One region of the Ruania alkalisoli genome, then DNA from elsewhere that is predicted to be linked to it. Evidence: predicted binding sites of a transcription regulator. Region 1 holds the regulator's gene; each other region holds the start of a gene.
What was found. Region 1 encodes LexA, which represses DNA repair genes until DNA is damaged. Its sites were predicted from a motif close to TCGAACANNTGTTCGA; they were not measured.

Region 1 (7,189 bases):
ATCGCCGGAGCAGCTGTCGATGTGTTCCCCCACGAGCCGAAGCGGCAGGGGGACCCGTTCGACTCCGAACTACGCGACTTGCCGAACGTGATCCTCACCCCGCACGTCGGCGGCTCCACCGAAGAGGCACAGCAGGACATCGGGGTGTTCGTGGCAGCCAAGTTGCGTGACTACCTGGAGAACGGGGCGACCGCCCTGAGTGTCAACCTCCCCTCCCTGATCCTGGACCGCCCTGCGCAGGAGACTCATCGGATCGCGCATCTTCATCACAACGTGCCCGGGGTGCTCGCCGCCGTGAACCAGACTCTCTCGAACGCCGGCGCCAACATCGAGAGCCAGGTTCTGAGTACCTCCGGCTCGGTGGGCTATGTGGTGACTGACGTCGGTGGTGACCTTCCGGAGGACACGATCGCGCAGATCGAGGCCATGGAGGCCACTATTCGCGTACGCGCCCTGCGGCCCGGCACCGACGACTAGCACCCGGCGCCGGTCCACATCCGACGCTCAGCCCGACTTGCGGCGGAAGACGCGTCGGCCTCCCGCACCTTCGACCTCCGGTCCGTGCACGGCTCCCGTGTTCCGGGCACCACGCGCACTCGGATGATCGCGCTCGGCCTTGCGTTCCAGCGCTTCGCGCATCCTTGCCTTCGCCGACGCCATGGGGTCCGGTTGCTCAGACGGTGATGCTGCGACGTCCACCGCTGGACTCGGTACTTCCGACTGCTGTGCCACAGTGCCTCCTCAGGTGCCGTCCTGGATGACCTGGCGGTCCGGGCCCGGGCGGCACTACTCGGCCCACCCCCAAGAGTGCCCCGGATGCCGCACGAGCACCAGAGAAATAGCATCGAGGCATGAGCACGCCGTTTCACGCCGCCCCGACCCGTTACGACTCGATGCCCATGCGCCGGTGCGGACGCTCCGGACTCGACCTGCCAGCCATCTCCCTCGGCCTCTGGCAGAACTTCGGGACCGATCGCTCGCCGGAGACGCAACGGGAGATCGTGCTGCACGCCTTCGACCGCGGCATCACCCAGTTCGACCTCGCGAACAACTATGGTCCGCCCCGCGGCGCTGCCGAGGAGATGTTCGGGCGGATCCTCGCCACCGATCTCGCGCCCTACCGACACGAGCTGGTGATCGCGACCAAGGCCGGGTACCGGATGTGGCCGGGCCCCTATGGGGAGGGCGGCTCACGCAAGTACCTGCTCGCCTCGCTGGAGGCGTCGCTGCGACGTCTCGGTGTCGACTACGTCGACATCTTCTACAGCCACCGGTTCGATCCGACCACTCCACTGCACGAGACGCTCGGAGCGCTGAAGACCGCAGTCGATTCCGGTAAGGCTCTCTACGCGGGGATCTCCTCATACTCAGCCACGCGAACGCGAGAGGCGATGGCTGTCGCCGACCGGATCGGCCTGGATCTCCTCGTGCATCAGCCCTCGTACTCGATGATCAACCGCTGGATCGAGCGACCGGACTCATCCGGCGAGAGCGTACTTGACGTCCTGGGCGAGACAGGCCTGGGAGCCGCTGTCTTCTCACCGCTTGCACAGGGGATGCTCACGCGCAAGTACCTGCACGGAGTGCCTGAAGGTTCCCGAGCCGCGGCAGGGGGACCGCTCCACACGTCCTTCCTCAGCCAGGAGAACCTCTCGCGTATCCAAGCCCTGAACGCGATCGCGGGCCGTCGCCACCAGACGCTGGCACAACTGGCGATTGCCTGGGTACTCCGCGACCCCCGGATCACCACCGCCCTCGTCGGCGCCTCCAGCGTGGCTCAGCTCGACGACACCCTCGGAGCGCTGGAGAACCTGCACTTCACTCGCGATGAGTTGCGTGCCATCGACCGGCACGCCCAGGACGGCGATATCAACATCTGGGCACACCGGTCGAGCAACCTCTGACAGGCCCACATGCGTCGGTCCTCGCCGGTGATGGCCCAGGCTTCCCCTCCCAGGCCACCACCGACTGTCTAGGGGAGCTACCGCGCGGCGTCGCGATCCACTCGGAGGGCGGTGATCGCCGCCTCGAAATCCTCCAACGAGCAGAAGGACTGATAGACGCTAGCGAAGCGAAGGTAGGCGACCTCGTCCAGGGCCCGCAGAGGTCCCAGGATCGTCAGACCGACCTCATGTGCATCGACCTCCGCCACACCCGTGGAGCGGACGGCCTCTTCGACCTGCTGAGCCAGCAGCGCCAGGTCATCATCGGAGACAGGACGACCCTGACAGGCCTTACGTACGCCCGCGATGATCTTGTCGCGGCTGAACGGTTCCACAGCGCCTGACCGCTTGGCCACGCTCAAGCTGGTGCTCTCGACGGTCGTGAAACGCCGCCCGCACTCGGGACACTGCCTACGTCGACGGATGGAGGCTCCGTCGTCAGCCGTGCGTGAATCCACCACACGGGAGTCGCTGTGACGACAGAACGGACAATGCACCGGTCGGGATCCCTCTCCTCGAACGAGTGGCCGCACCTACCATATCTGCGGCAATCACATCAGTGTAACTACTAGATGTAGGGAAACCGTAGACATCAAGCAGGCCCCAACGCAAGTAGTCGTCACGAGGGCGATGCCAAGACTGCCGAGGCACGGGCGATCGCGGCCGCTCAGCCCTCCACTGGAATGCTCAACTGCTGCCCGGCATGCACCGTGGAGTCCGCCAGACTGTTCAACGTCATGATCTGATCGATCACCACACGCACGTCCTCGCCCGGACCCGCCGCCTGCTGGGCGATTCCCCACAGGCTCTCCCCCGGGCCGACCGTGACCGTGGCCACCTCGGACGGCAGAGCCTCATCCGCGGGCAGCGCGAGACCGAGCAGAGAGCCGATCCCGGCAGCGACCACGAGCGCCAGGACGCTGAGAACGATCTGCCCACGAACCGTGAGCCGCAGGCGCCCCTCGGCCGACCGGGCCGGATGCGAACTCACCTGGCGATCACTGTCCGGTGACACAGCCGGCACCGAGCGCGGTCGCTCCGCTGGCAGTACAGAGGGTATGGACGGCGCTCCGGGAGCGAAAGCGGGCACGGCCACGAGATGACGACGTCGGGCCGATACGGGGGCGATCTCCGGGACGGGAAGGGCCAGGGCGCTCATCTGCGCTCTCCTCTCACTAGTGCTCTCGGCGAGTGTTCACATCTAGCGACTCGAACACTCGTTCGTCGAACATCTGTTGCGACAGTAGCACGCATGTGCGAGAGTTGTCGACACGCCAATCGAACAGATGTTTCCGAAGTGTCGGTGCTCGCCGTAGGGTGAATACCGACACATGCAGAGCACACCACCGACCACTGACATCGACGCCACCGTCGACGCCCGAGGCACCTTGGAGGAAGCCGTGAGCCCCGCGAAGCCAGCCGACCCGAAGGACCGTCCCGGACCGGACGGGCTCAGCCCGCGTCAGCGGAAGATCATGGACTCGATCCGCATCAGCCTGGAGAAGAAGGGGTACCCACCCACGATGCGCGAGATCGGCCAGGCCGTCGGCCTGGCGAGCCCGTCGTCGGTGAAGTACCAGCTCCATCTGCTGGAGAAGAAGGGGTATCTACGACGCGACCCCGTCTCCACGCGGGCCATCGAGATCATTCACCCTGACGATGCTCAGGAGGTCAGTGCGGATCCAGCCACCTTCGCCATGCACGACGGCGAGGAGTCCGGCGTGCGCGCCACCTACGTCCCGGTCGTCGGGCGGATCGCCGCGGGTGGCCCGATCCTGGCCGAGCAGGCCGTCGAGGACGTCTTCCCGCTTCCTCGGCAACTCGTGGGCGAGGGAGAACTATTCCTGCTGAAGGTGGTCGGCGACTCGATGATCGATGCCGCCATCTGCGACGGCGACTGGGTGGTCGTCCGACAACAGAAGGTAGCCGAGAACGGTGAGATCGTCGCAGCAATGATCGATGGGGAGGCCACCGTGAAGACGCTGAAGCGTACTCCGGACGCTCTGTGGCTGCTACCCGCGAACGAGGCCTACCACCCGATCGACGGCACCGACGCCGAGATCCTCGGTCGTGTGGTGAGCGTGCTCCGTTCTCTCTGAGCCGACACAGCTCTCTGAGCCGACAGATGTCACTCTGATCTGCCCCAGGCCGCTCCGACCGGACATGACCTGGGCAGATCAGGACCCATCAGAATCCGCATCGCCGGGCAGTGGCACGCACAGAGGCAGCGCTTGCTTGCAACGCCGCCACCTCGGCCGCGTCCAGCGGGATCTCCAGCTGGCGGGCGACGCCCGTACGATCGACGACCGACGGTACGGACAGGCACACGTCAGAGATTCCGCGGTAGTCCCGGAGCCTGCTCGAGACCGGGAGCACGGCACCCTCACCTCGGAGAATGGCTTGGCTGATCCTCGTCGCCGCCAGCCCGATGGCATAGTTCGTCGCGCCCTTGCCCTCGATGATCCGGTATGCCGACTCGACGACCTCACGCGCAATCCCATCGCGCACCGTTGCGCCGAGTTCGCTGAACTCCCGCACCGGCACTCCCCCGATCGTCGCCGAGCTCCAGATCGGCACCTCTGAGTCCCCGTGCTCGCCGAGCACATAGGCATGGACGTTGCGCACGGCGACACCACACGCACCGGCAACCAGATAGCGCAGCCTAGACGAGTCCAGCACGGTCCCGGAGCCGAGCACCCGCCGAGCCGGCAGTCCGGAGATCTGCTGGGCGGCATAGGTCACGACGTCCACGGGGTTGGTGACCATGAGATAGATGGCATCCGGGGCGACCTCGACCAGATCCGGCAGCAACGTCCGCATCAGCCCCACGGTCCGTTCGGCAAGCTCCATCCGGCTCTGCCCCGGTCGTTGCTTCGCCCCAGCGGTCACCACGACCAGATCCGCTCCTGCGCAGATGCCGACCTCGTCAGAGCCATCGACACTGCCCATGGGCATGTACTCGATCCCATGGGCCAGATCAAGCGCCTCCGCACGGACCTTGGCGCCGTTGACGTCGTAGAGCACCACCCGGCGCGCCACACCATTGATCAGGGCCGCGTAAGCGTATGTGGCGCCGACCGACCCGGCCCCGACGACGGCGATCGTGCTCAACCCGGTGCCTGCCGACGCGGTTGCGTTGTTCATCTGCGCACCTCCACACCGTGAGAATAGCGAGTGACGCCGTTGCAGCGGCAGCCGCGGATCACTACCGTCACGACATCTCGACCGTTACGACGCCGCGAGCCGGCGAAGCGCGGCTCGCACCACCGCAGGATCGGTGGTCGGCCACAGGGGCGGCAGGCTCGCCGCCAGGAAGCTGCCGTATCGCGCGGTCCGAAGTCGAGGGTCGAGCACGGCCACGACACCCCTGTCGCTCGTTGACCGGATCAATCGTCCTGCCCCCTGCGCGAGGAGCAGTGCGGCGTGCGTGGCCGAGACCGCCATGAACCCGTTACCACCACCTGCTGCCACAACCTCAGTGCGCGCGGCCTTGACCGGATCGTCCGGGCGAGGGAAGGGAATGCGATCGATGAGGACGAGACGGTTGGACGAACCCGGGACGTCCACGCCCTGCCACAGCGACAGGGTGCCGAACAACGAGGCTGCCGGATCGGCAGCGAACTCCCGCACCAGGGTCGGCAGCACGTCATCGCCCTGCAGCAGTACGGGAGTGTCGAGCCGCTCGCGCATGGCCTCGGCGGCGAGCTGGGCGCCGCGGCGGGACGAGAACAGCCCGAGCGTGCCGCCTCCTGCGGCCGTGATCAGCTCCGCGATCTCGTCCAGCACCTTCTCGTCCGTGCCGTCGCGGCCCGGCGGCGGCAGGTGCTTGGCAATATAGAGAATGCCCTGCTTGCCGTAGTCGAAGGGAGACTCGACCACTTCACCGCGATAGGTGCCGGGCGCCAGTCCGAGTGCACCGCCGGTGGCATCGAAGCTTCCGCCGAGGCTCAGCGTGGCTGAGGTGAGGACGGCGGACCGGCCCGACAGGAGTTCCCCGGCGATAGGACCGGCCACATTCAGCGGGGCGACCATGAGTCGCGATCCTTCACCTGGGCGCCGCCCACGCTCGCACCAGAGCACGTCGACCTTGTCGGCCACCCGGTCCGAGAGCAATCGGTCAGCAACCTCGAAGAGCACCAGCAGTGCGCTCTTGGCCATGCTCATCCCGCCGGCCGCGTCGCCCTTGCCCTCCCCCTTCATGGTCGCCATGCCCTCACGTGCGGCGTCGGCGATGGAACGAACGACGGCGGTCAGCTCGGTGGGCAGGCCCGTCTGCAGTCTGCCTTCGGGTACCTGCATCAGCAGTGTGCGCAGCTCGGCCGCGGCAGCGTCCATCTCCGGCAGAGCCACCCCGCCATGACGCCGGGCAGTCCGGGCGGTGCGTTCGACGACCGCGGCCGAGAGCTCAACCGTGGCCTGAGCGGTCACCCGGTCGGAGAGTTCGTGTGCCTCATCCACGAGGAGGATCTCGTGCTCGGGCAGCACCTTGGGGGATCCGGAGGCGGCGATTCCGAGCATGGCGTGATTGGTCACGACCAGATCGGCTTCCCGCGCGGCTGCACGAGCCCGCTCAGGGAAGCACTCCTCCAGCAATGGGCACTTCTGTCCCAGGCACTCCATCGAGGTGATCGAGACCTGACGCCAGGCTCGCTCACTCACTCCGGGGACGAGGTCGTCCCGGTCGCCGGTCTCGGTCTCGGTCGCCCACTCACGCAGCCGCACCACCTGGCCGCCCAGGCTGTCCTCTGCGGCCTCCTCTCCCGGGTGCTCCTCGGCCGCCGACGGCGCAGCCTCGCTCGCGGAGAAGAGCGCACCTTCGTCGTCGTCCGGGTAGCCGCCGGCAAGCTTGTGCTTGCACACGTAGTTGTGCCATCCCTTGAGCAGGGCGACCTCGGGTTGCCGCGGCAGACGGTCGGCGAGCGCGTCGGCCACCAGGGGGAGGTCGTGCCCGATGACCTGGCGCTGCAGCGCCAGGGTGGCGGTGGAGACGATCGCGCGCTGACCAGACGTGACGGCGTGCATGAGGGTGGGGACCAGGTACGCGAGCGACTTCCCCGTCCCGGTTCCGGCCTGCACGAGCAGGTGGCTGCCGTCGTCGAGCGTGTCCGCCACGGCCCGGGCCATGGCGTGCTGGCCCTCCCGGCGGGCGCCGCCCATCGCCGCCACGACCGCATCGAGCACCGGATCGATCGGGTGCTCGTCGGCGGTGCCGGTCGGCCTATCGGCCGTGGTGGTGGGACGAGCGT
Region 2 (7,189 bases), 800 kb from region 1:
AGTGGCTGCTCCCGGTATGGGCGACTGGACCGCGAACAGTCTATCCGTCGGCGCGGCAGGCAAGCCGTGCGGCGCCCGAGCTAGCCGCCCGTGCTCTCGCGGACCTGCAGCCGGTGCGGGACGACCACTTCACGCGCGGCCGCCTCCGGATCCTCGATCCGGGCCACCAGCCGGGCCACCGCCTCGTGAGCGATGAACGGGATGTCCAGCGCGACCGTGCTCAGAGACGGGCGCGCGTACCGGCCCTCGTCCACGTCGTCGATGCCGATCACTGCGACATCCTCGGGCACCCGAAGACCGGCGTCGAAGACCGCGCGCATCGCCCCGATCGCGAGCAGGTCGGAGTAGCAGAAGAGCGCGTCCGGTCGCTCGTCCAGGGCGAGGAGATCCTGCGCTGCCGCGTAGCCGCCGGCCCGGGTATAGCTGCCCGCTGCATGGATGAGCGACGCGTCCACCGCGATCCCGGCCTCCTCCAGCGCCGCCTGGTACCCCGCCGAGCGCAGCTGAGGCGTGGCGTACTCCTCCTGCGGCTGGGCACCGATCGCGGCGATACGCCGCCGTCCTACCTTCAGCAGATGCCCGACGGCGTCCCGCGCAGCCGCGTAGTTGTCGATGGCCACGTGGTCGAACCGGCCGTCGAACTCAAGCTCGCCCAGTAGCACCAGCGGGGCGCCGGTCTCCCCTTTCATCTCCAGCAGCTCGGACTTGGTCACCAGCGGACTGAACAGGACGCCGTCGAAGAGCATGGTCCGCCCACCCCCGGTGAGCAGCTCGCGCTCGCGCTCGTGGTCGTGCCCGGTCTGGTCGATCATCACCCGGTAACCATGTGTGGCGGCAGCGTCGATCACCTCCCGCGCGAGCTCGCTGAAGTAGGGCACGGCGATCTCGGGGACGATCAGCGCCAGCACCCCGGTGCGCCCCGTCCGCAGTGTGCGCGCCACCGGGTTCGGTCGGTAGTCGAGTTCGGTGACCGTGCTCCCGCCCGGTGGACCAGCTCGACTGCTGCTCTGGCTCGAGGACACTTCCGGGCTGGAGGTGGCCCGCACGTTCGTCGACGCCGCTGAGGTGGAAGAACCGAACCGGCGCGGTGCGAGGGAGGGCTGAGCCTCTACGCCACCCCGGCGAACGGCTGCCCAGCCCGTCAGCCCACGGCGCGGTGTACGCGATCACCGACCGAGCGGCGAGGGTGGTCGTGCCGGCGGGGTGATCTCGCCGACGTGCGCTCATGTCACCGCGCGACTCCCCGGTCACTCTCGTGAGATGGCTGGTCTGTCCGGCGGATCTGACAGTTCTGGTGAGATAGCTGGTCTCTCGCAGGGTGGCGGGTGGTGGTAGGTGATGGGTCGCTCACCTTGCTTGGTGAAGTGCCAGTGGTTCTGATGTCTGGTGATGGTGATGTCGCGTTGGTGGACCAGCCGGTGGTGGTACCAGCAGAGCAGGATGCCGTGGTGGGTGTTGGTGTGGCCGCCTCGGGACCACCAGATGCTGTGGTGGATCTCCCCGATGCCGGGTGGTGCGGTGCACCCCGGGTGCTGGCAGGACTGGTCGCGCGCCCAGATCGCTCTGGTCTGGGCAGGGGTGTGCAGGCGCTGAGCACGGCCGACATCGAGAATCTGACCGTCGGGGTCGAGGATGACCCTGGTGAACTCGGCATCACAGATCAGGTGGGCGAGTGCGGTGTGGCTGATCGGGGTGCCATCGGCCAGGGTGGCGGGTTCGGCACCGGTCAGGTGCTGGGGGGCAATGGCTGAGCTGATCACTGGTGCGGTCGGGTCGGCCGGGCACCCGGGAGTATGACCGGTCGTGTCGCCCAGTCTGGGAAGTGCGGGGGCGGTCCCGCGCGGTCCCGGCTCAACCGGCTCGCACCCGCCGGTGCTGTCCGCTGCGCCCGCGTGGTTGCCCGTGCTGCCCGCGCGGGTTGCGCTGCCCGCACCACCAGCGCCCGCACCAGTGTGGTGGTGGCAGGTGCAGCGGGGGCGATGGTGATCTGGAACTGGGACCGGTGTGGTGGTCAGCCGGTGCAACGTGTCGGCGGGGACGTGGACGAGGAGGTGGGGGCGGACCCGTGCTGAGGGTTGGAACTCACCGGTGTCGAGGACGTACCGGGCCATCGTGACCAGGGCGTGGGCGTTGCGCTGGGACGGGGTGCGGTCATCATCAACTGATGGCACCCCGGTGACCGCGGCGAAGGCTTGCTCCACGATCTGGCCGTTGGTGTGGTCCAGCCATCCGTCGAGGCGGCGTCCTGCGGTGGTGGCAGAGACGAAGAAGTGCTCCTTGCCGGAGTCTTCACGCCAGTTCCGGTCGGCGGCGTCGGGGTCGGCCCGGATCGCCCAGGTCTTGACCAACCGAGTGAAGGAGTCCGCGTCCAGCACCCGCGCCTGCTCTAGGAGGAACTGCTCCCCGACTTCGGCGTCGGCCAGGCGTTCGCGCAGGGCGTCTGTGGTGGTGGCGTGCCGGGCCAGTGCGGCAGCGTGATCACTACTGATGACCCCCGCAGCGAGGGCCGTCTCGGTGGCCGGTAGGTGGTCACGCAGGGTGCGGGACAGGTGCACCTGGCTCCGTGCCTTCCCGCCGTGGGTGCTGGTGGCATTCGACCACCAGGACGCCATCGTCCGCGCACCACTGACCGCCCAGGTTCCGTCGGCTTCGACCGCGGACATGGTCGCGGTGGTGAGGGCGTCCAGGCGTCGCCGGGTCTGCTCCAGCTCGCTGACGACGTCGGGCAGCACCGCTGAGGGCACCTGGCGCAGATCGATGGCGAGCACGTCATCGAGTAGGGCGCTCACGACGGCGAGCTGCCCGGGGGCATCACCGTCGGTCAGATGTTGCCCCAGGGCTTCTCGGACGGTGTCGGCGGGGTTGGTGCCCATGTGGGTTGTGCTGCTCATTCCCGCCTCCTCACGGTTCCCGATAGTGGGTGCTCTGCCTACTCCACAGTTGAGAACGTCCGTTCGTAGTCGTCAAGAGTATTCGTTGGTATTGCAACGAAAAACCTGGTTGGGGGTTGTGGACGACGGCGCATCGGGGATGCGCCTGTGGATGAGGTGCCCCGGGAGGGCGCCTCGACCCTGCGGCGGGGCCACATCGGGCGCTTCGTTGTGGATAGGAGGCGACGCGGAGGCGGGGAACCAGGTGACCTCGCCTGCCACGCCCTCACCGTTCACAGCCCTCGACGGCCGGTTGCCATCGCGGCTGAACAGATTCGACCAGATAGGCCGGCGACCGGATGGGCCGCCGCCGAATGACGAGCGGCAGGCCGGTCAGCCAAACAGTTCGCCCACCTCTTGCCGAGCCCCACCCCTCCCTGCTACCGTCTGCTCAAGCGTTTGATCATGGCGATCAAGCGATTGATCATCGCATCGAGCAGAGAGGCTTCGCGTGTCGAACCCCTTCTTCCACCCGAACCGAGCCTGGGTTGGAGACGTCATCCCCGTCGAACGCGACGGCGAGTTCCGGCTGTACTACCTGCACGAGACCCGCCGCTCCCCCGCCGAAGGGATGCCCTGGCACCTGGTGACCACCCGGGACTTCGTCACCTACACCGAGCACGGCGAGGCCATCCCGTCCGGCGGTCCGGACGCCCCGGACTTCAATGTCTACACCGGCAGCGTCGTCACCGACTACACCGGCACGGACCACCTCTTCTACACCGGCCAGAATCCCAGTCGACTCGGACCGGACGGCCGCCCGCTGCAGCTCGTGATGCACGCCATCAGCACCGACGGTCAGCGCACCTGGGCCAAGTGCAGCGAGGACACCTTCGGTGCGACAGCGGACTACGAGAGCGGCGACTGGCGCGACCCGTTCGTCTTCTGGGACGAGGACAACGGCCAGTGGCGCATGATCGTCACGGCCCGCCACATCGACGGTCCCGACCGTCGCCGCGGTGTACTCGCCCAGCTCACCTCAACCGACCTGAGCACGTGGCACCCGACCACCCCACTGTGGGACCCGGGCCGCCACATCGCCCACGAGTGCCCGGACGTCTTCCGCTGGGGCGACTGGTGGTACCTGGTCTACTCCGAGTTCTCGGACTCCTTCGCCACGAAGTACCGGATGGCGCGCACCCTGGACGGCCCCTGGCTCGCCCCTGCGCACGACTCCCTCGACGGCCGCGCCTTCTACGCCGCCAAGTCCGCCGCACGCGATGGCCGCCGCTTCTTCTTCGGGTGGATCGCCACCAAAGAAGGAGTTCACGACGACGGCCCCTGGGAATGGGCAGGAACGCTCGCTGTGCTGGAAGCGCATCAAGGCGCCGACGGCACCCTCACCTTCGCCCCACCGGCCGAGGTATCGGCCGCCTTCGGCACCGATCACCCGGTCGGCCTCGGCACCGCGGCTGACCTCGGCGCTGCAGTCGACCCCGACTCAACAGCTGTCTGGACGACCGTGGGACGCCCCGACGGCTACCAAGCCGTGCTGACCTCGGCGCCCGTACCGGCGACGTGCCGGATCCGGCTGGAACTCGACATCCCGGAAGCGGACACCCTCGCCACCGGCGAGTGCGGCATCCTCCTACGCACCAGTGCCGACGGCGACCAGGCACACGTCCTCCGCCTCGAACCAGACCGCGGCCGGATGGTCGTCGACCGCTGGCCCCGGCGGACCACCGGAACGGAGCAGTGGCAGATCTCCGGGGACGTGCCGCACGCGGTCGAACTCGAACGCCCGTGCACCCTGACTCCGGGACACCACACGCTGGAGATCCTCCTGGACGAGGACATCTGCGTAGCGACGCTGGACCGCGAGGTGACCGTCAGCACCAGGATGTACCGGTCCTGGGGTGACCATCTCGGCATCTTCGCGGCCGACTGCACGGTGACGGTGACCGATCTGCGCGTCACGACCGCAGCCCCCGTTCCTGCACCTCGCGAACACTCCCTCTCCCCCGCCCATCCCTGATCGATCAAAGGAGACGACCATGAACCGAATCCGATCCACGGCCCTCGCCGCCGTCAGCACTGCTGCTGCCCTGCTGCTGGCCGCATGCTCCGGCGGCACCGCAGGCAACACCGACCCCAGCAACGTCAACCCCGAAGGAGAGATCGAGGCCCGGGAGATCTCCTGGCTCCTCTCCCGCCCGGCCGACGGCGGCGTGATCACCACCATGGAGCAGATCGCCGCCGACTACGCCGCCGAGCACCCGGGATTCGCCCTCAACCTCATCTCCACCCCGGACCGGCCCTCCTATATCCAGCGGCTGGAGACGCTCGCGGCCGCGAATGAGCTCCCCGAGTTCTTCGACATTGACGCCACACCCTTCGCAGCGACCCTCGCTGAGCAGGGCCGGATGATGGACGCCGAAGCACTACTCACCGACCTGGGCCTGTACGAGGACTACCGGCCGGCGGCACTGAACTATCAGCGCTTCGACGACGGGTCCCTGCACATGATCCCGTTCGAGTTCCAGGTGGAGTTGTTCTGGTACAACAGCGCTCTCTTCGACGTGGCCGGGGTTCAGGTGCCTGAGACGCTCGACGACTTCCCGCAGATGTGCCGCGGTCTGCGCGAGGCGAGCATCACCCCGATCGCCCTGGACGGGCAGGACCAGTGGCCACTCGAGCGGTACATGGCCTACTACCCGTTCCGTACCTCCGGCAACGACTTCGTGCGCGACCTCAAGCGAGGCGAGGCCCAGCTGGACAGCGAAGACGGACGGGCCGCCGTCGAGTGGATGGCTTCGCTCGGAGAGGCGGAGTGCTTCGGCGAAGGCTTCTCGTCCACCGGCTACGCAGACGCGCAGGCCGCCTTCACCTCGGGCCGCGCCGCCGTCTACAACATCGGCACCTGGGAGCTGGCAAACCTCGCCACGGACAATCTCGATGCCACAGTGCGCGACGACGTCGACTACTTCACCCTCCCCACCACCCCGGGAGCGGTGACGGGCGCAGACGAGTACGTCTCGCCGTCGGGAATCGGCATGGCCGTGAACGCGGCCACCTATGACCCACTGGTGCGTGACTTCCTCGCCTTCGCGTTGGAGCGCTACCCCGCCCTGTATGCCGAGACCGGGGCCCTCTCCCCCACCACGACCGTGGAGACCACCATCCCGGACAACGCCACGGACCTGTACGAGCGGGCCATCGCCGAGGCCGACTCCGTCGGTGAGCTCAGCGCCATGCCCTGGGACACCCAGCTGGACCCCACCTCGAACTCCCGGTTGCAGCAGGAGCTGACCCTGCTCGTTCAGGGCGAGATCACTCCGGAGGAGTTCATCGCCACCATGGACGCCACCATCGCCGAGCACGGCACCGCCGCCTTCGAGTGATCGAATCCGCCGGGGCCGCGCGCCCCGGCGGATTCGGTAAGGACACCTCATGCTTCCGTACCGTTCGAGAACCGCTGTTCTCGTGTTCCTCCTGCCACCCTTGCTGCTGTACGGCATCGCGGTGCTGGTGCCGATCGTGCAGTCGCTCGTGCTCAGCTTCTTCAGGTGGGACGGCATCACCGCGATGGAGTTCGTGGGCCTGGACAACTACGTCCGGATGCTCACCCGGGACGACATCTTCTGGACCGCCTTCGTCAACTCGCTCGGCTACCTGGCAATCTGCCTGATCCTGCAGCTGGGCGGGGCGCTCGTGGTAGCCAGCCTGCTGATCGGGCTGCGCCGCGGGCGTGAGCTGGTCAAGACGCTCTATCTCTTGCCAGCGGTGATCTCCACCGTGGCGATCGCATTCCTGTTCCAGCGGATGTACGCCCTCGAACCGGTCGGGCTGTTCAACCAGGCCCTGGCCGCAATCGGTCTGGACGGGCTGCAACGGGCCTGGCTCTCCGACGTCGGCACCGTGCTCGCGGCCGTCTCCATCCCCGAAGGCTGGCGGTTCACCGGCCTGTACATGCTGATCATCTACGCCGCGCTGATCGCCGTCCCCGCCGAGCTCGAGGAGGCCGCTCGCCTGGATGGAGCGAGCCGGTGGCAGCTGTTCACCAAGATCCGCTTCCCCTACATCCGCCCGGTGTGGATCACCACCACCATCATGGCCACCACCTACGCGCTACGGGGCTTCGACATCCCGTACCTGCTCACCAACGGCGGGCCGGGGCAAGCCTCGGAGCTGGTGACGACCTACATGTACAAGACGGCGTTCAGCCACACCGACTACGGGTACGCGAGCACCATCTCGGTGTTCATCGTGATCGAGTGCCTGGTGGCTGTCGGGCTGATCATCGTGCTGCTGCGCCGGAG
Region 3 (7,189 bases), 2.0 Mb from region 1:
TTCGCCCAGCTGATCACCGCCGGGGTGAACCACGGCGTGCACGCCTTCTACGTGCCCATCCGCGAGACCGCGCCGGATGGGGCCGCCGGCGACTTCCTGCCAGGGGTCGGCGGTGAGGATGACGGGCCCAAGGGTGGCCTGAACGGCGTCGACAACGGACGCTTGCACTTCGACCGCGTGCGCATCCCGCGGGAGAACCTCCTCAACCGGTACGGCGACGTCGCCCCGGACGGCACCTACAGTTCACCGATCGACAGCCCCGGGCGACGCTTCTTCACCATGCTCGGCACGCTGGTGCAGGGCCGGGTCTCCCTCGGCGGATCCGCCGTCGTCGTCTCCAAGATGGCGCTCGCGACCGCGATCCGGTACGCCAACGAACGGCGCCAGTTCACCGGAGCCGACGAGGACGTCGAGACCGTGCTGATGGACTACCAGCAGCACCAGCGCCGGCTGCTGCCGCTGCTCGCGCGCACCTATGCCGCCCAGTTCATGCACAACCAGCTCGGGCAGCGTTTCCACGAGGTCTTCTCCGGTGAGCATGACACCGACGGCGACCGGCAGGACCTGGAGACCCTCGCCGCAGCATCGAAGCCGTTGAGCACCTGGCTCGCGCTGGAGACGATCCAGACCTGCCGGGAGGCGTGCGGCGGGGCCGGGTACTTGGCTGAGAACAAGTTCGTCACCTGGCACCAGGACATGGACGTCTACGCCACCTTCGAGGGTGACAACCACGTCCTTCTGCAGCTGGTGGGCAAGCGACTGCTCACCGACTACGGGCGCGAGATGGCGAAGATGGATGTGGCCGGTGCGGTGCGCTGGGTGGCTGATCGCGCCGTCGACATGACCTTGCACCGCACGCCGCTGCGGCGCGCGGCACAGTCCATCCAGGATGGCGGATCGCTGGCACGTTCGGCCGGGGAGATCCGCGATCCCGACGCACAGCGCGAGCTGCTCGAGGACCGGGTGGAGTCCATGGTGGAGGAGATCGCCCTCGCACTCCGCGCCGCCAAGGGCGCACCAGCGGATGTGGCACAGGCGCTGTTTAACTCCCACCAGCACGACCTCATCGAAGCTGCGCGTGCGCACGGAGAGCTGCTTCAGTGGGAGGCCTTCACCGAGGCGGTCGCCAGTATCCGTGACGATGACACCCGCAAGGTGATGACGTGGCTGCGGGATCTGTTCGGGCTGGTCACGATCGAGAAGAACCTCTCCTGGTATCTCATCAACGGCCGGATCTCCGCCCAGCGGGCGCGCACGGTCACGTCCTACATCAACCGGCTGCTGCCGCGCCTGCGCCACCACGCGCAGGATCTGGTGGAGGCGTTCGGGTACTCCGATAAGCACGTCGGTGCTGTGATCGGCACCGGGGTGGAGGGGCAGCGCCAGCGGGAGGCGCGCGACTACTACCGGCGCCGCCGGGCCTCGGGGAACGAGCCGGTGAGTGAGAAGAGTCAGAAGAAGAGCTGAGCCGGTCAGCGCATCCGGCTGAGGTTCTCCTGGTGGGCCTCCAGTAGCCATGGTTCGGCCTGGAGGAGACGCGGATCGGGGAGATCAGGCCGGTCCAGGTAGCGGCGGTCGTGGGCGAGTTGGCGGGTGGGGGAGTCGGCCACGCCCGCTCGGGCGACGGTGCCATGCCCCGGGATGAGGAACTTCGCCTGCTCGACGTACGGGGCGAGCAGCTCGATCCCCGCGCGGTACTGCGCGAGCGTGCTGCCCTCCAGCAGCGGGATCTCTACGTCCGAGAGCATGTCGCCGGCGATCAGCACCCGGGGGCCGGGCAACCATAGGGCGGTGTGCCCCGGGGCATGGGCGTGGTGGGTGAGGATCTGGGCGACGGGACCCTGCCAGGGCAACCGGTCGCCGTCGTGGGCCTCGATCTCACCTGCCAGGCCGAGCAACTCGGGCGGTAGGTTCAGCGCCGCACGCAGCTGATCCAGGTGCGCGGCCGCGTCCTGGGCGGCGGCAGGGCTCGCCAGCCGCGGTGGAGTGCCGAGGCCGGGGTGCCAGAGCACATGGTCGTGGTGGGCGTGGGTGGCCCAGCCGAGCACCGGTATCAGGCCGCGGGAGGTGAGCAGGTCCGCCAGGCCGGCCAACTCGTCGGCCTGCCAGGCCGGATCCACTACGACGGCGCAGCTCCCCTCGTGCAGGACCGTGGTGGTGGTGTGCATGGTGCGGGAGGTGAGCACCAGGACGCCGTCGGTGATGTCCACGGCACGAGTGTGGCATCGGCCACGCCGGTTGGGGTATCCAGCGAGGATGGTTAGGCTTACCTTAGAGATGGTGGCATTTGTGTGCTGCCCCGTCGATGTGGTGAGGAGGGCCTTGTGCCCAAGGGAGTGGCGCAGCGCGCCGAGGTCGTCAGCAGCGAGCGGATCACCCCGCACATGGTTCGGTTGGTGTTCTCCGCGCCGGGCGGTGGGCCGCTGGACGTTGACCCGGCCGGCTATACCGACACCTACGTCAAGGTGCTGCTCCCGCGGCCCGGTACCGGCGTGAGCGAGCCGTTCGACCTCGAGGAGGTCAAGGAGCGGATTCCCGCCGAGGACTGGCCGGTGATGCGCACGTACACCATCCGTGCGTGGGACCCTGAGTCCGGGCACGCCACCATCGACTTCGTGGTGCATGGCGACGAGGGGATCGCCGGGCCCTGGGCGGCTGCGGCCCGGCCCGGTGACCAGGTGCAGCTGTTCGGGCCGGGGCGCGGGTACGCGCCGAACCCCGAGGCGGACTGGCACCTGCTCGCCGGTGACGAAAGTGCGTTGCCCGCGATCGCCGCCACGCTGGAGGCCATGCCGGAGGAGGCGGTGGTGCGGGCGATCATCGAGGTGGCCGATCCGGCCGAGGAGCAACCGCTGCTCACCGTTGCCGGGGCCGAGGTGCAGTGGATCCACCGGTCTGCCTCGAGCGTGGAGGCCGAGCCGGGCGAGGCGCTCGTGGCGGCCGTGCGCGAGCTGGAGCGTCCGGCAGGGCGCGTGCACGCGTTCGTCCACGGCGACGCCGACGTGGTCAAGCAGCTGCGTTCGCTGCTGCGGTTCGAGTGGGATGTGCCGAAGGAGGACCTGTCCGCCTCCGGATACTGGAAGCGCGGCACCAACGACGACCAGTGGCGCACCATGAAGCGCCAGTGGGTGGCGCAGATGGAAGCCGAGGAGGCGCGCCGCTCGGCGTAGGGCGCGGTTGGCGTGAGCCTCCCGAGGAGGGTGCTGCCCCTCCAGGGGCCGAACTTTCGGCCCCTTCTCGAGTTTCACCCTGAGTTTCAGACCCCTGAGCGGCGTGGCCGGTCCGATCGAGCAGCCGAGCGCTGACGTGCTCGGCGTTCGCGCCGCAGATGCCGAGCACGTCAGCGTTCGCGCCCGGTGATGTACGGGCGGTGATGCAACTGTTGGCGTGATCTGGTCGGCTGGGACCGGGTGTGTCGAAGTCGCCCACTGGCATCGAATGTATGTTCGACTGGTGGTAGGCGATGGGAAGCCCAGCAAGCCACGGACGCCGGAGCGCTGCTGCCGCTGCGCGGACTGATCCGCAGTGTGACGACGCCGGAGTTCGCGGGAGTGACGTTCCATGAGGTGCTCTGCAAGAGCGCTCTGAACCGCGTACCGGGTGGGTCGAGGATGCCGTTCGCGTGGACGGTCAACCCCACGCGTGGATGTCTTCACCAGTGCGTGTACTGCCTGAGCCCGGACACGCTCGTGCTGATGGCCGACGGGCGTCAGAAGCCGATCGGCGAGCTTGACGTCGGTGACCGCATTGTGGGGACGCAGCTGGAGGGAAAGCGCCGGCGATACGTCGAGACGCCGGTGCTCGCAACCTGGCGGACGCGAAAGCGCGCTTACCGGACAACCCTTCGCGATGGCACCGAGATCGTAGCGAGCGGTGACCACCGATTCCTGACGGCCCGTGGCTGGACGCATGTCGCCCCGCGTGCTCCCGGCCAGGGTCAGCGTGCCTACTTGACGATTAACGATTCGCTGATGGGGCTCGGTCTCGGTTCCGGCAGTGGGAACGGTCTTGGCCCTCGAGGCGGACCCGCCATCACCCGCAAGTTGGCCATTGTCGGCGAGGTGGTGAAGACCTCAGCAGACCTCGGCGTCGCGAGCGTCGAGGACCTCGGTGCAGAGCGCCGGATGGTTGACATCACGACCGGGACCGGGGACTTCATCGCCAACGGGGTCATCAGCCACAACTGCTTTGCGCGCAAGACTCACGAGTATCTCGACCTCGACTCCGGTGCCGACTTCGACACCCAGATCGTGGTCAAGGCCAACGTAGCCGAGGTGCTGCGCGCCGAACTCGCGAAGCCGTCCTGGAAGCGTGAGCACGTGGCGCTCGGCACCAACTCGGACCCGTACATGCGAGCCGAGGGCCGCTACCGGCTGATGCCGGGCATCATCGAGGCCCTGACGGCGTCACGCACCCCGTTCTCCATCCTCACCAAGGGTCCGCTGTTGCGCCGTGACCTGCCACTGCTGCAGCGGGCGGCCGAACGAGTGGACGTCGGTGTGGGCATCTCCCTGGCCTTCACCGACCCCGAACTGCAGCAACGCGTGGAACCGGGCACGCCCACCCCGCAGGCGCGATTGGGCCTGATCCGAGCCGTTGCTGATGCTGGTCTGCGCCCGACGGTGATGGCGATGCCGATCCTGCCCTGGCTCACCGACTCCGAGCAGCATATGAACGAGCTGTTCGGCGCGATCCGTGAGGCCGGCGGTGCCTGGGTGACCGCCGGGCCGCTGCACCTGCGGCCCGGTGCGCGGGAGTGGTTCATGGCCTGGCTGGCCCGTGAGTACCCGGCGCTCGTGCCCAAGTACCGGGCGCTCTTCGGACGCGGCTCCTACACCACGGGTGAGTACCGTGACTGGCTCGCGGACAGGGTGCGCAGGCTGCGCCGTCGGCACGGTTTCGTGCGAGACGAGGCCGAGCGTGGGGCGAGGTGGACACTACGGACGGATCCGGACGCCGTCGGGGATCCGGAGCTACCGGCGGCGGCACAGGTCGATCCTCGCCCGGTGCAGGCGTCGCTGTTCTGAGTGGGCGTGCGCCGATGTCGGTGCCTCTCTCTACGCTGAGAACTATGGACTCCCTCATCACCGGAACCGACGGGCGCACCCGCTGCGGCTGGGTCGGCTCGGACGCCGACTACGAGCGCTACCACGACCAGGAGTGGGGCTTCCCGCTGCGGGGCGACCGGGCCCTCTTCGAGAAGATGGCTCTGGAGGGCTTCCAGGCTGGTCTCTCCTGGATCACCATCCTGCGCAAACGGCCCCGCTTCCGTGAGGTGTTCGCCGGATTCGTGCCCGCGGAGGTGGCGCAGTTCGGCGACGATGACATCGAACGCCTGATGGGCGATGCCGGCATCATCCGCAACCGGGCGAAGATCGTGGCCACCATCGAGAACGCGCGGCTCGTGCAGGAGATGGCCGAGGGCGAACTGGATGCACTGATGTGGTCCTTCGCCCCGGCGCCAGCTGCGCGACCGCAGACGTTCGATGACGTCCCGGCCGTCACGGCAGAGTCAACTGCCATGAGCAAGACGCTGCGTAAGCGGGGATTCCGGTTCGTCGGTCCGACCACGATGTACGCGCTGATGCAGTCGGCGGGGATGGTCGACGATCACATCGAGGGGTGCTGGCGGGTTGAGTGAACAGGGTCCGGGGAATCGATCTGCCGGCAGGCGACGTAGCCCCTGACCGACGGGCGTAGGCTCGGGCATCGTGCCCCGACTGCTCGCCGACACCGCGCCGCTGCGCGTCGGCGCGTTCCGCCGGCTGTGGTGGGGGCTCGGGATATCCAACCTCGGCACCCAGCTGACAACCGTGGCTGTGGGCCTGCAGGTGTACGCGATCACCGCGTCCACACTCGCGGTGGGCATCCTCGGGATCTTCGCCCTGGTGCCGCTGGTGGTGCTCGGGTTGTACGGCGGGGCGCTCGTGGACCAGTTCGACCGCCGACGAGTCGCGCTGACCGCCTCCACCGTGCTGTTCGTGGTGACAGCGATGCTCGCGCTGCAAGCCTGGTTATCGCTGGATTCGGTCTGGCTGCTCTACGTGCTGGTGGCGCTGCAGTCGGCCGCCAGTGCCGTCAACAATCCGGCACGGTCGGCGATCATCCCGCGACTGATACCGATCAGCCAGCTCGCCGCCGCGAATGCGCTGCAGACACTGGCATGGAATGTGGCGCTCACACTCGGGCCGCTGCTCGGCGCGGTGCTCGTGGCGTGGCAGGGATTCGGGGTGGCCTACACCCTCGACCTACTGCTGTTCACCGCGTCGCTCTACGCGCTGTGGCGGCTGCCGGACATCCCGCCCGAGCACGACGGCCAGGAGGGTGTTCGCCCGCGCGTGGCCGGATGGCGGTCGGTGATGGACGGCCTGCGCTACCTGGGTACGCGCCCGAACCTGCGGATGACGTTCCTGCTCGACTTGAGCGCCATGATCCTGGCCATGCCTCGGGTGCTGTTCCCCGCCGTCGGGGTGGTCCTCATCGGAGGAGGGGAGACCACCACCGGCGTGCTCACGGCAGCGATCGCCGTCGGAGCTGTGCTGGCGAGCATGCTCTCCGGTGGCCTGACGGGTGTGCGAGCGCAAGGGAAGGCGATCGTGGCCGCGATCGCTGTGTTCGCGCTCGCGGTGATCGGGTTCGGTGTGGTGCTGCTGCTGGTCGGGCGGACCTCACCGGAGGGGGTGATCGTGTGGGCGCTGGTGGCGGCGTGCGTGCTGCTCGCGGTCGCCGGTGCGGCGGACTCGGTCTCCTCGATCTTCCGTCAGACGATCCTGCAGGCGGCCACCCCCGATGCGATGCGTGGGCGGCTGCAGGGCGTGTTCGTGGTGGTCGTAGCCGGTGGGCCACGGCTCGGCGACCTCGTGGTCGGTGCCGAAGCGTCGTGGTTCGGCGAAGGGCTCGCCGCTGTGATCGGCGGGGTGCTGTGCCTGGTGGCCATCACCGTGCTCGCCCTGGCGCAGCGCAGGTTCCTGGCTTACGACGGCGACCGGCCAGCTCCGTAGCCCGCTCGAGTGTCGTTGATGCTCAGCCAGTTCTACTGTGGCTGGGGTGCCTGGTGAGGGCTGCGCGATGGTTGTCGACGTCAGGGGGTGTGATGCTGGCCGGTCTGCTGGAGCGCGTGCGTACACCCGAGTTCGTCACGGACGTGCTGCAGATCGCCAAGTGCGTGATCGCGGCGACGGTGGCTTGG
Region 4 (7,189 bases), 370 kb from region 1:
GACACGCATCCAATTGACATGCAAGACACCACTTGCCTATTGTGGTCGCCATGGCCGACATCTACCGCGCACTCGCCGACGCGACCCGCCGGGTGCTGCTCGACGAGCTCGCGGCGGGGGAGGGCAAGACCTTGTTCGAGCTGTGCGGTGCACTCACGATGCAGCACGGGCTCAGCATGAGCCGGCAGGCCGTCTCTCAGCATCTCGCGGTACTGGAGGCGGCGGGCCTGGTCACGACCGAGCGGCGCGGCCGCTCCAAGTTCCACTACTTCACACCGGAGCCGCTCGCCGAGATTCAGCGGCGGTGGCCGCACGAAAGGACCTCACCATGAAGATCGGACTCACCAGCGTCTTCGTCGACGACCAGGCGCACGCCCGCCAGTTCTACACCGAGGTGCTTGGCTTTCAGATCAAGCACGACATCCCGCTGGGGGAGGCGTCGTGGCTGACCGTCGTCTCACCGGAGGATCCCGAGGGAACTGAGTTGCTCCTCGAACCTTCCGGGCACCCAGCGGTCAAGCCCTACCGTGATGCGCTGATGGAGGACGGTATCCCACTGGCTCAGTTTCAGGTCGAGGATGTCGCCGCCGAGCACGAGCGGCTGACCGGGCTGAACGTCCAGTTCACCGAGGGCCCCACGGATATCGGGACGGCCGTGATCGCCGTCTTCGACGACACCTGCGGCAACCTGATTCAGTTGGTAGCAACCAAGGAGTTGGCGGGGGAGTGACGCCTCAATTTTCAGCCGATCACGCGACCGGCAACCCCAGACCGAGGAGGAGACTCTCAACCGGCGGCGAGAGCAGCGGAACCGCCACGTTGAGCAGCATGGCCCCGACGGCGACCACCACGGCCGCAGCCGCCGTCGCCTGGCGTCGGTGGTCGCGTCGTCCGAACACCGTACCGGCAGTGATGGCGCCAGCCCCGAGCACGATGCCGTAGAGCGACCCCTCGACGTTGCTCACACCGAGCATCATCCACAGCGCCGCTGCGATGCCGAAGATCAGGGCAGAGTGCAGGGCAGTCATCGAGGTGCGGCGGTGCGCTGACACGCCGACCACCACACCGGCCGTAGCGATGGCAGGCACCAGCACCCACAACGCGACGGAGTAGGCAACCAGAATCCACTGGTGCACAGCGGCGCTCGAACTGAACAGGGAGTCGATGCCGATGATGGCAGCACCGGCGAGAACTGCCGGAAGCATGCCGCGCAGACTCGTGGGAACGACCGCGTCGCCGTGGGCAGGACGTTGCGACGCTACCGGCCGCAACGCCAGCGCGTGGTCGTACATGGTCATGATCAGGCTCCTTTGTCGCCTCCCCAGGACCGAAGACGTTACCCCGCGTTCACCTGCCGGTCACCCGCCCACGCCGAGAAGTGACGGATATGACTCGCAGGTTCACCCGGCCAGGGCGGGTACGCCGCGGGCCAGCACAACCGCGGTAGCCGATGCGACCAGCAGCACGATGGTGATCCGCAGGTGCAGCGGCCACGGCCGACCTGAGGCCAGGCCGGCGACGAAAGCGCCCCCACCCAGGAACGCCCCGTACAAGGTCCCTTCGACGTTGCCCACACCCCACGCGATCCATCCGGCCGTCGCGAACGACACCACCAGGGATGCGCTCCAGAACGAGAGCACTGCACGCCGACTAGCGGCCACGCCCGCCACCACACAGAGGGCGAGCGTGGCGGGCAGGATGACCCAGATCGTCACCGAGTAGCCAGCGAGAAGAGCAGGTTCCAATGCCGCATCCGCCCGCGTCATGGCGTCGACAGCAACCGCGATAGCACAGGTGAACGTCGCCGCCCCTGCACGTCGCAGACTGGGCGCAACAACCCGGGCGGACTCCGAAGATCTGCGTTGCGAGGCAACGGGCGTCCATGCCCGTGCGTGTAGCGCCATGATCTGACTCCAGTGTCGAGATGGGCTCTCGACGTTACTGGGCGTTCATCTGCTGCGCATCCGGACAGGTACCTTCGAGCGATGCTTCTCCTCAGCGCCCAACCGTGAGGTTCCGAGCCGACTCCGCCCACCCCGTGGGGTCGTGACCGACCGGCACGAACGCCAGCGTGTACCAGAGCACGAGCACATCCCACCAATGCTGCTCGGACGGGCTCAGGTAGCGCACCGTTTCGTAGCCCGCGAGGAACTGTGCGTGCACCTCCGGCGACACAGGTCCCCAGTCGTGAAATCGTGTTCCCAGCAAGACCGCCGACCGCGCCAGCTCATCCACGCAGTGGTCGAAGCGCACCTCTTCGAAATCGAGCACGCCGACGACGGACGAGCCTGAGCACAAGACGTTCGCGGAACGGAAGTCTCCATGGAGGAGCTGAGGGACGTCGTCGAGTACGGGTGCGGAGCCGACGAGCCTGCGCAGCGCCTGCTGGGCAGGCTTGGGCACATGCGGTTGCTCCGACTCCAGCCAGCGCGCTATTCGTGACATCATCGGCACGAACGTTTCACGCTGCGATACCGGCTCTTCGGCTGCGGGGGAGCGACCGAGAGCCTGGTGGAGTTCACCCAGTGCGACCCCCGCAGCCCGGACCTGCTGAGGATCACCAACATCGAGCATGTCGCCGTCGATGACGTGCTGCAGGGCCATCGACGCGCCATCGACCTCGACCTGTACCGCGCCGTCGAGCGACGGCAGCGGTGCGGAGACCGGCAGACCTTGGCCATCGAGCCACTGGGTGAGACGCGCGACCCGGGACAAGCGCGGGAAAAGCTCCGGTGCTGCCGACCACTTGGCGATCAGCGACCCTGAGGCAGTCGTCAGCCAGGCCAGCGCGTTGTGGTCGCTGATCACGATGCGTTCGCACGACTCAACGGTCACGTCCCAGTACGTCGCCAGCGTGACGCGCAGCCAACCTTCGACCGCGTCGGCATCTGCGAATCCGAATCGCTGCGCCAACGTCTGCTGAGGGTCACAGGACTCCCACAGCATCTCTAGCCGGGGCCCACGGTCGCATTCCATGGCGCCATCTCAACACACAACCAGGACCGTGTCCGACTAGCCGATAATGTACATTATGTCATTCTCTAGTCTGTGTATTGCATCACCCGAATCACCCAGCTCCCCGTGAACTGCTCGCTGCGCACGGGATTCACGTGCTGTAGGCACGTGCCGCCCACGAGCCCGCACCGCAGCCCCCAGCAGCTGTCTATGCGGCGAGTTGGTGCGCCGTGACCTCGAGCCCGCTCGGTTTGAAGAACCGCCACCGCCCACCTGATCGTCGGATGGTGATCGTCATCTGATGCACCCAATCGTGATGATGCCAGCACAACAACACCCCGTCCTTGACGTCCGTGTTCCCCTGCTGCTCGTACCACCAGATCGAGTGGTGCACCTCCCCTCGACCGGGTGGCGCATGGCAACCCGGATACTGACAATGTCGGTCCCTGGCGATGACCGCGCGCGCCTGCCCAGAGGAGAAGAGCCTTCTGGTTCTCCCGGCATCGAGGACTTCGGACTCCGGGCCGAAGATCACCCGGTGGAACTCACCCTCGCACGCCAGCCGCGCCAACAGCGCCGGCGCGTTCGGCGTCTGATCGGCCAACGTGGCCGGCTCCGCGCCGCGCATCGCCTCTGGATCGATCACTGTACTGATGACGACCCCGTCGAGCGGATCGTCAACGTCGGTTTCGCAAACAGCGTCCAGCATGTCCTGCACACCGCCCGAACCCCTCACGCGCCCGCTGCCGGTGCACGGTCCCGGCGACAGGCTCGGCACCGCAACGTGGTCGTGCCGGGTGGGATCACTGGCCTCGATCAACCGCTCCAACGTGTCGTAGGGCACGGTCACCGCCAGGTGCGGACGGACCCTCGCCCCCGGTGACAACTCCCCCGAGTCGAGCATCTGACGAGTCACATCCATCAATGCCGCCGCGCGTCGCTGTGACGGCAACCGCTCGTCCCCTGCGGCGGGTAATCCCATCCGAGCGGTCAGCATTCCATCCAGCGCCGCCCCGTTGGAATCGCCCATCCAACCGCGGAAGGCCCAGCCACCCATCGTCTTCGACAAGTACATGTGCTCGGCTGCTGAATCCTCGACCCAGCTGCGATCGGCCGCCTCGGGATCTGCCGCTACCGCCCACGCCTTGACCACCTTCGCGAACGCCGTCGCATCCATCGCCCGCGCATGAGTCAGCAGGAAGCCCTCCCCCATCTCCTCATCCCGCAGACGTTCACGCAGCACCTCGGTGCGCGTCGCGTGCCGCGACAGTGCCACCAGGTGATCGCCGCTGATTTCCCCCGCGGCGAGTGCCGTACCCGAAGCCGGTAGGTAGTCGCGTACATCCCGCGCAGTCTTCACCTCGCGCCTCGCGGCCACCTCGTGATGCCCGGTTCGCATCGCCCACCAGGAGGCAAACGAACGTGCACCCGACAGCGCCCACCCGCCGTCGGCCTCCATCGCCCGGGCAGCGTTGACCGACAGTGCATGCTGCACCCGGCCCAGCTCCTCCACGGCGTTGATGTACCGCGGCAGCTCCATCGAATCCACTTCATCCAGCAGATCAGCCTCGGCGAGCTCCCGGACCTCCGCCACCAGGCCCTCGACGCGCGACAACACGCTCCCCCGCGACATCGTCGTCTGCGTCATAGAGAACCTCCTTCACAGCCGACAATAGCACATCCGTTCGACGCCGTCCAGAGCAGATATATGGGCAGCGGTTGCCCACGTCACGATCCGTTTCGCGGATCTGACGATCCCGCACTACGCGTTGGACAGATCACTTCAGTCTCTCTACGGTCGATCGAGGACGCACTCCCCCACAACAGAGAGGTTGGGTAGTGAGCACCACGACCGCAGCACCCGCCCGGGATCGGGTGGGGACATCCGCGCCGAGACGGCGCCGTCCACAGACAAACCGGAGCCTGTTCCGTCTCCTCGCCCTCGTTCCGTTCCTCCTCTTCGGCCTCGTCTTCGCCGTCTACCCACTGCTGCAGGTCGCACGCATGGCAGGGTCCGACGTGCAGATCCGCAGCGGCCGCTTCGAATGGGAATGGACCGGTCTGACGAACCTGCGCGATGTCCTCGCCGACGCTGCCTCCATCCAGGCCCTGACCAACACGGTCGTGTTCGTGGCGGCGACGGTGATCGGCACACTGGTCGTGGGTTTCGTCCTCGCCCTGCTCGTCGATCGCGCCGTCACCCTCCTGCCGCTGGCCCGCAATGTCCTCATCTGGCCCGCTGTCATCGCACCGGTGGTCGTGAGCCTCATGTGGCTGCTCATCCTCAGCCCGACCGCCGGTGGACTGAACAAGCTCCTGCGCACGATCGGGCTCTCCGAACAAGGGTGGCTCGGCGACGGGCCCACAGCCATGGCCGCCGTCATGGTGGTAGACATCTGGCACTGGACACCAGTGGTGTTCCTATTCCTCTACACGGCGCTGAAGGGCATCGATGCCAGCGTGCTCGAGGCCGCCCGGGTGGACGGCGCCCGCGAGTTCCAAGTCGTCCGCCACATCGTCATCCCGTCGATGAGCGCGGCGATCGGCGCAGTGATCCTGGTCCGGATCATCATGGGCGTCAAAGCCTTTGACGAGATGTACCTGATGACGCGAGGCGGGCCCGACGGCGCCACCACGCTCGTCTCCCAGCACATCAAGACCCTGTTCTTCGACAACCTCGACCTGGGCGAGGCAGCCGCGTTCAGCCTCTTCACCGTCGCCGTCACCGCCCTGGTGCTCGCCCTGGTTCTCCTCGTCCGGAAGGCGGTGCAACGATGACCACCACCCGACCCCGCAACGTCTGGGTGGAGATCGCGCTCGCCGTGATCCTCGTCGTGACCCTGATCCCGGTCGCCTGGACCCTGGTGCTGGCGTTCCTGCCGAACCGGGCCATCGTCTCCCCCGACTGGCAGCTCGACTTCTGGATCGGCAACTTCACCACCCTCTTCGACGACAATGCGTTCATCACCCAGGTCGCGAACAGTGTGCAGATCGTGGCCGGTGCCGTCCTACTGTGCATCGGGATCGGCGCGGTCACCGGATACGCCCTGAGCCGGCTGCACCCGCCACGGTGGATCACCATCCCGTCTCTCGTGATCGCCGGATTCATCCCGCTGATCCCTCCGATGACCCTCATCCCCGGCCTGTACGTGCTGCTCTCCCAACTGGGTCTGCTCGGCTCGATCACCGGCCTGATCCTGGTGAACGCCTTCCTCAACCTGCCGTTCGCGGCACTGATGCTCTCCAGCTACTTCTCCGGAGTGCCCGAGGAACTGCGTGAGGCGGGACTGATGGACGGCGCCACCGAGCTACGCACCTTCGTGTCGATCATGCTCCCGGTTGTCCGCCCTGGCCTCGCTGCTACCGCGATCTTCGTCGGGATCCTCGCCTGGAACGAGTTCATGATGGGCCTGACGCTCACCACCGGCGGCTCCACCTCTCCGGTCACGGTCGGGATCGCCGAACTGCTCCAGCCGTACGCCGTCACCTGGGGCGAGCTCGCGGCCGCAGGCACCATCGCCGCCATTCCTCTCATCCTGATGGCTGCCGTCGCCAACCGGCACATCGTCGCCGGCCTGACCGCCGGCGCCGTCAAGAACTGACCCTCATCCCCACATCCGAGGAGTACCCATGAATCGCCGCCGTGCCACATGCACCGTCGCCATCACCGCCTCGCTCTCCCTCACGCTGGTCGCCTGCGGCGGCGGGGGCACCGACGGCGGAGCGCTGGGGTCGGGTGAGTCCCTCACCGTGATCACGTCCCAGGCTCCGTGGAACCCGGCGTACGACGCCGTCGTCGCCGCCTATGAGGACGCCACCGGCGTCGATGTGGACCTGCGTTCCTTCCCGAACGACGATGTGAAGTCGCAGATGCTCAACGACGCCCAGACCGGCAACCACACGTTCGACGTGTACCAGGTGAACGAGGTCGACCTCGCGTACTTCAACGGCAACGAACTGCTCATGCCGCTCACCGACATCGACTCCGGATTCGCCCTGGACGAGGCGATGCACACCTACGACAACCTGCCGTACTGGGACGCTGAGACCGAGACGTTCGCCGAAGGGGGCGCCCTCACCAGCATCCCGCTGCTCGGCAACCTGCAGATCCTTGTCTACCGCACCGATGTCTATGACGAGCTCGGCCTGGACGCGCCACAGGACTGGCCCGACACGCTCAGCAATGCCGAGACCATCGTCGACGCCGAGACCACCCGATACGGGCACACGATGC

Region 2: a site for LexA is predicted at 2,943-2,958, ahead of IM660_RS11445 (HNH endonuclease signature motif containing protein). Genes of this name have one in related genera too.
Region 3: a site for LexA is predicted at 3,435-3,450, ahead of IM660_RS16735 (Rv2578c family radical SAM protein). Genes of this name have one in related genera too.
Region 4: a site for LexA is predicted at 4,629-4,644, ahead of IM660_RS09585 (HNH endonuclease signature motif containing protein). Genes of this name have one in related genera too.

Annotation. Positions count from the first base shown of each region.
Region 1 is NZ_CP063169.1:1,787,811-1,794,999, reverse strand. It holds gene serA (phosphoglycerate dehydrogenase) at 1-477, shown strand, start outside; gene IM660_RS07825 (DUF5302 domain-containing protein) at 505-732, opposite strand; gene IM660_RS07820 (aldo/keto reductase) at 852-1,904, shown strand; gene nrdR (transcriptional regulator NrdR) at 1,982-2,440, opposite strand; gene IM660_RS07810 (LysM peptidoglycan-binding domain-containing protein) at 2,611-2,934, opposite strand; gene lexA (transcriptional repressor LexA) at 3,275-4,042, shown strand; gene IM660_RS07800 (L-lactate dehydrogenase) at 4,131-5,087, opposite strand; gene IM660_RS07795 (ATP-dependent DNA helicase) at 5,172-7,100, opposite strand.
Region 2 is NZ_CP063169.1:2,582,926-2,590,114, forward strand. It holds gene IM660_RS11435 (LacI family DNA-binding transcriptional regulator) at 81-941, opposite strand; gene IM660_RS11440 (hypothetical protein) at 967-1,104, shown strand; gene IM660_RS11445 (HNH endonuclease signature motif containing protein) at 1,248-2,891, opposite strand; gene IM660_RS11450 (glycoside hydrolase family protein) at 3,382-4,905, shown strand; gene IM660_RS11455 (ABC transporter substrate-binding protein) at 4,925-6,271, shown strand; gene IM660_RS11460 (carbohydrate ABC transporter permease) at 6,321-7,189, shown strand, end outside.
Region 3 is NZ_CP063169.1:3,755,309-3,762,497, reverse strand. It holds gene IM660_RS16750 (acyl-CoA dehydrogenase family protein) at 1-1,467, shown strand, start outside; gene IM660_RS16745 (MBL fold metallo-hydrolase) at 1,473-2,210, opposite strand; gene IM660_RS16740 (siderophore-interacting protein) at 2,325-3,170, shown strand; gene IM660_RS16735 (Rv2578c family radical SAM protein) at 3,498-5,027, shown strand; gene IM660_RS16730 (DNA-3-methyladenine glycosylase I) at 5,072-5,641, shown strand; gene IM660_RS16725 (MFS transporter) at 5,712-7,001, shown strand; gene IM660_RS16720 (FUSC family protein) at 7,055-7,189, shown strand, end outside.
Region 4 is NZ_CP063169.1:2,160,091-2,167,279, reverse strand. It holds gene IM660_RS09610 (ArsR/SmtB family transcription factor) at 51-332, shown strand; gene IM660_RS09605 (VOC family protein) at 329-730, shown strand; gene IM660_RS09600 (hypothetical protein) at 750-1,298, opposite strand; gene IM660_RS09595 (hypothetical protein) at 1,401-1,766, opposite strand; gene IM660_RS09590 (phosphotransferase enzyme family protein) at 1,996-2,976, opposite strand; gene IM660_RS09585 (HNH endonuclease signature motif containing protein) at 3,164-4,603, opposite strand; gene IM660_RS09580 (carbohydrate ABC transporter permease) at 4,795-5,733, shown strand; gene IM660_RS09575 (carbohydrate ABC transporter permease) at 5,730-6,557, shown strand; gene IM660_RS09570 (ABC transporter substrate-binding protein) at 6,586-7,189, shown strand, end outside.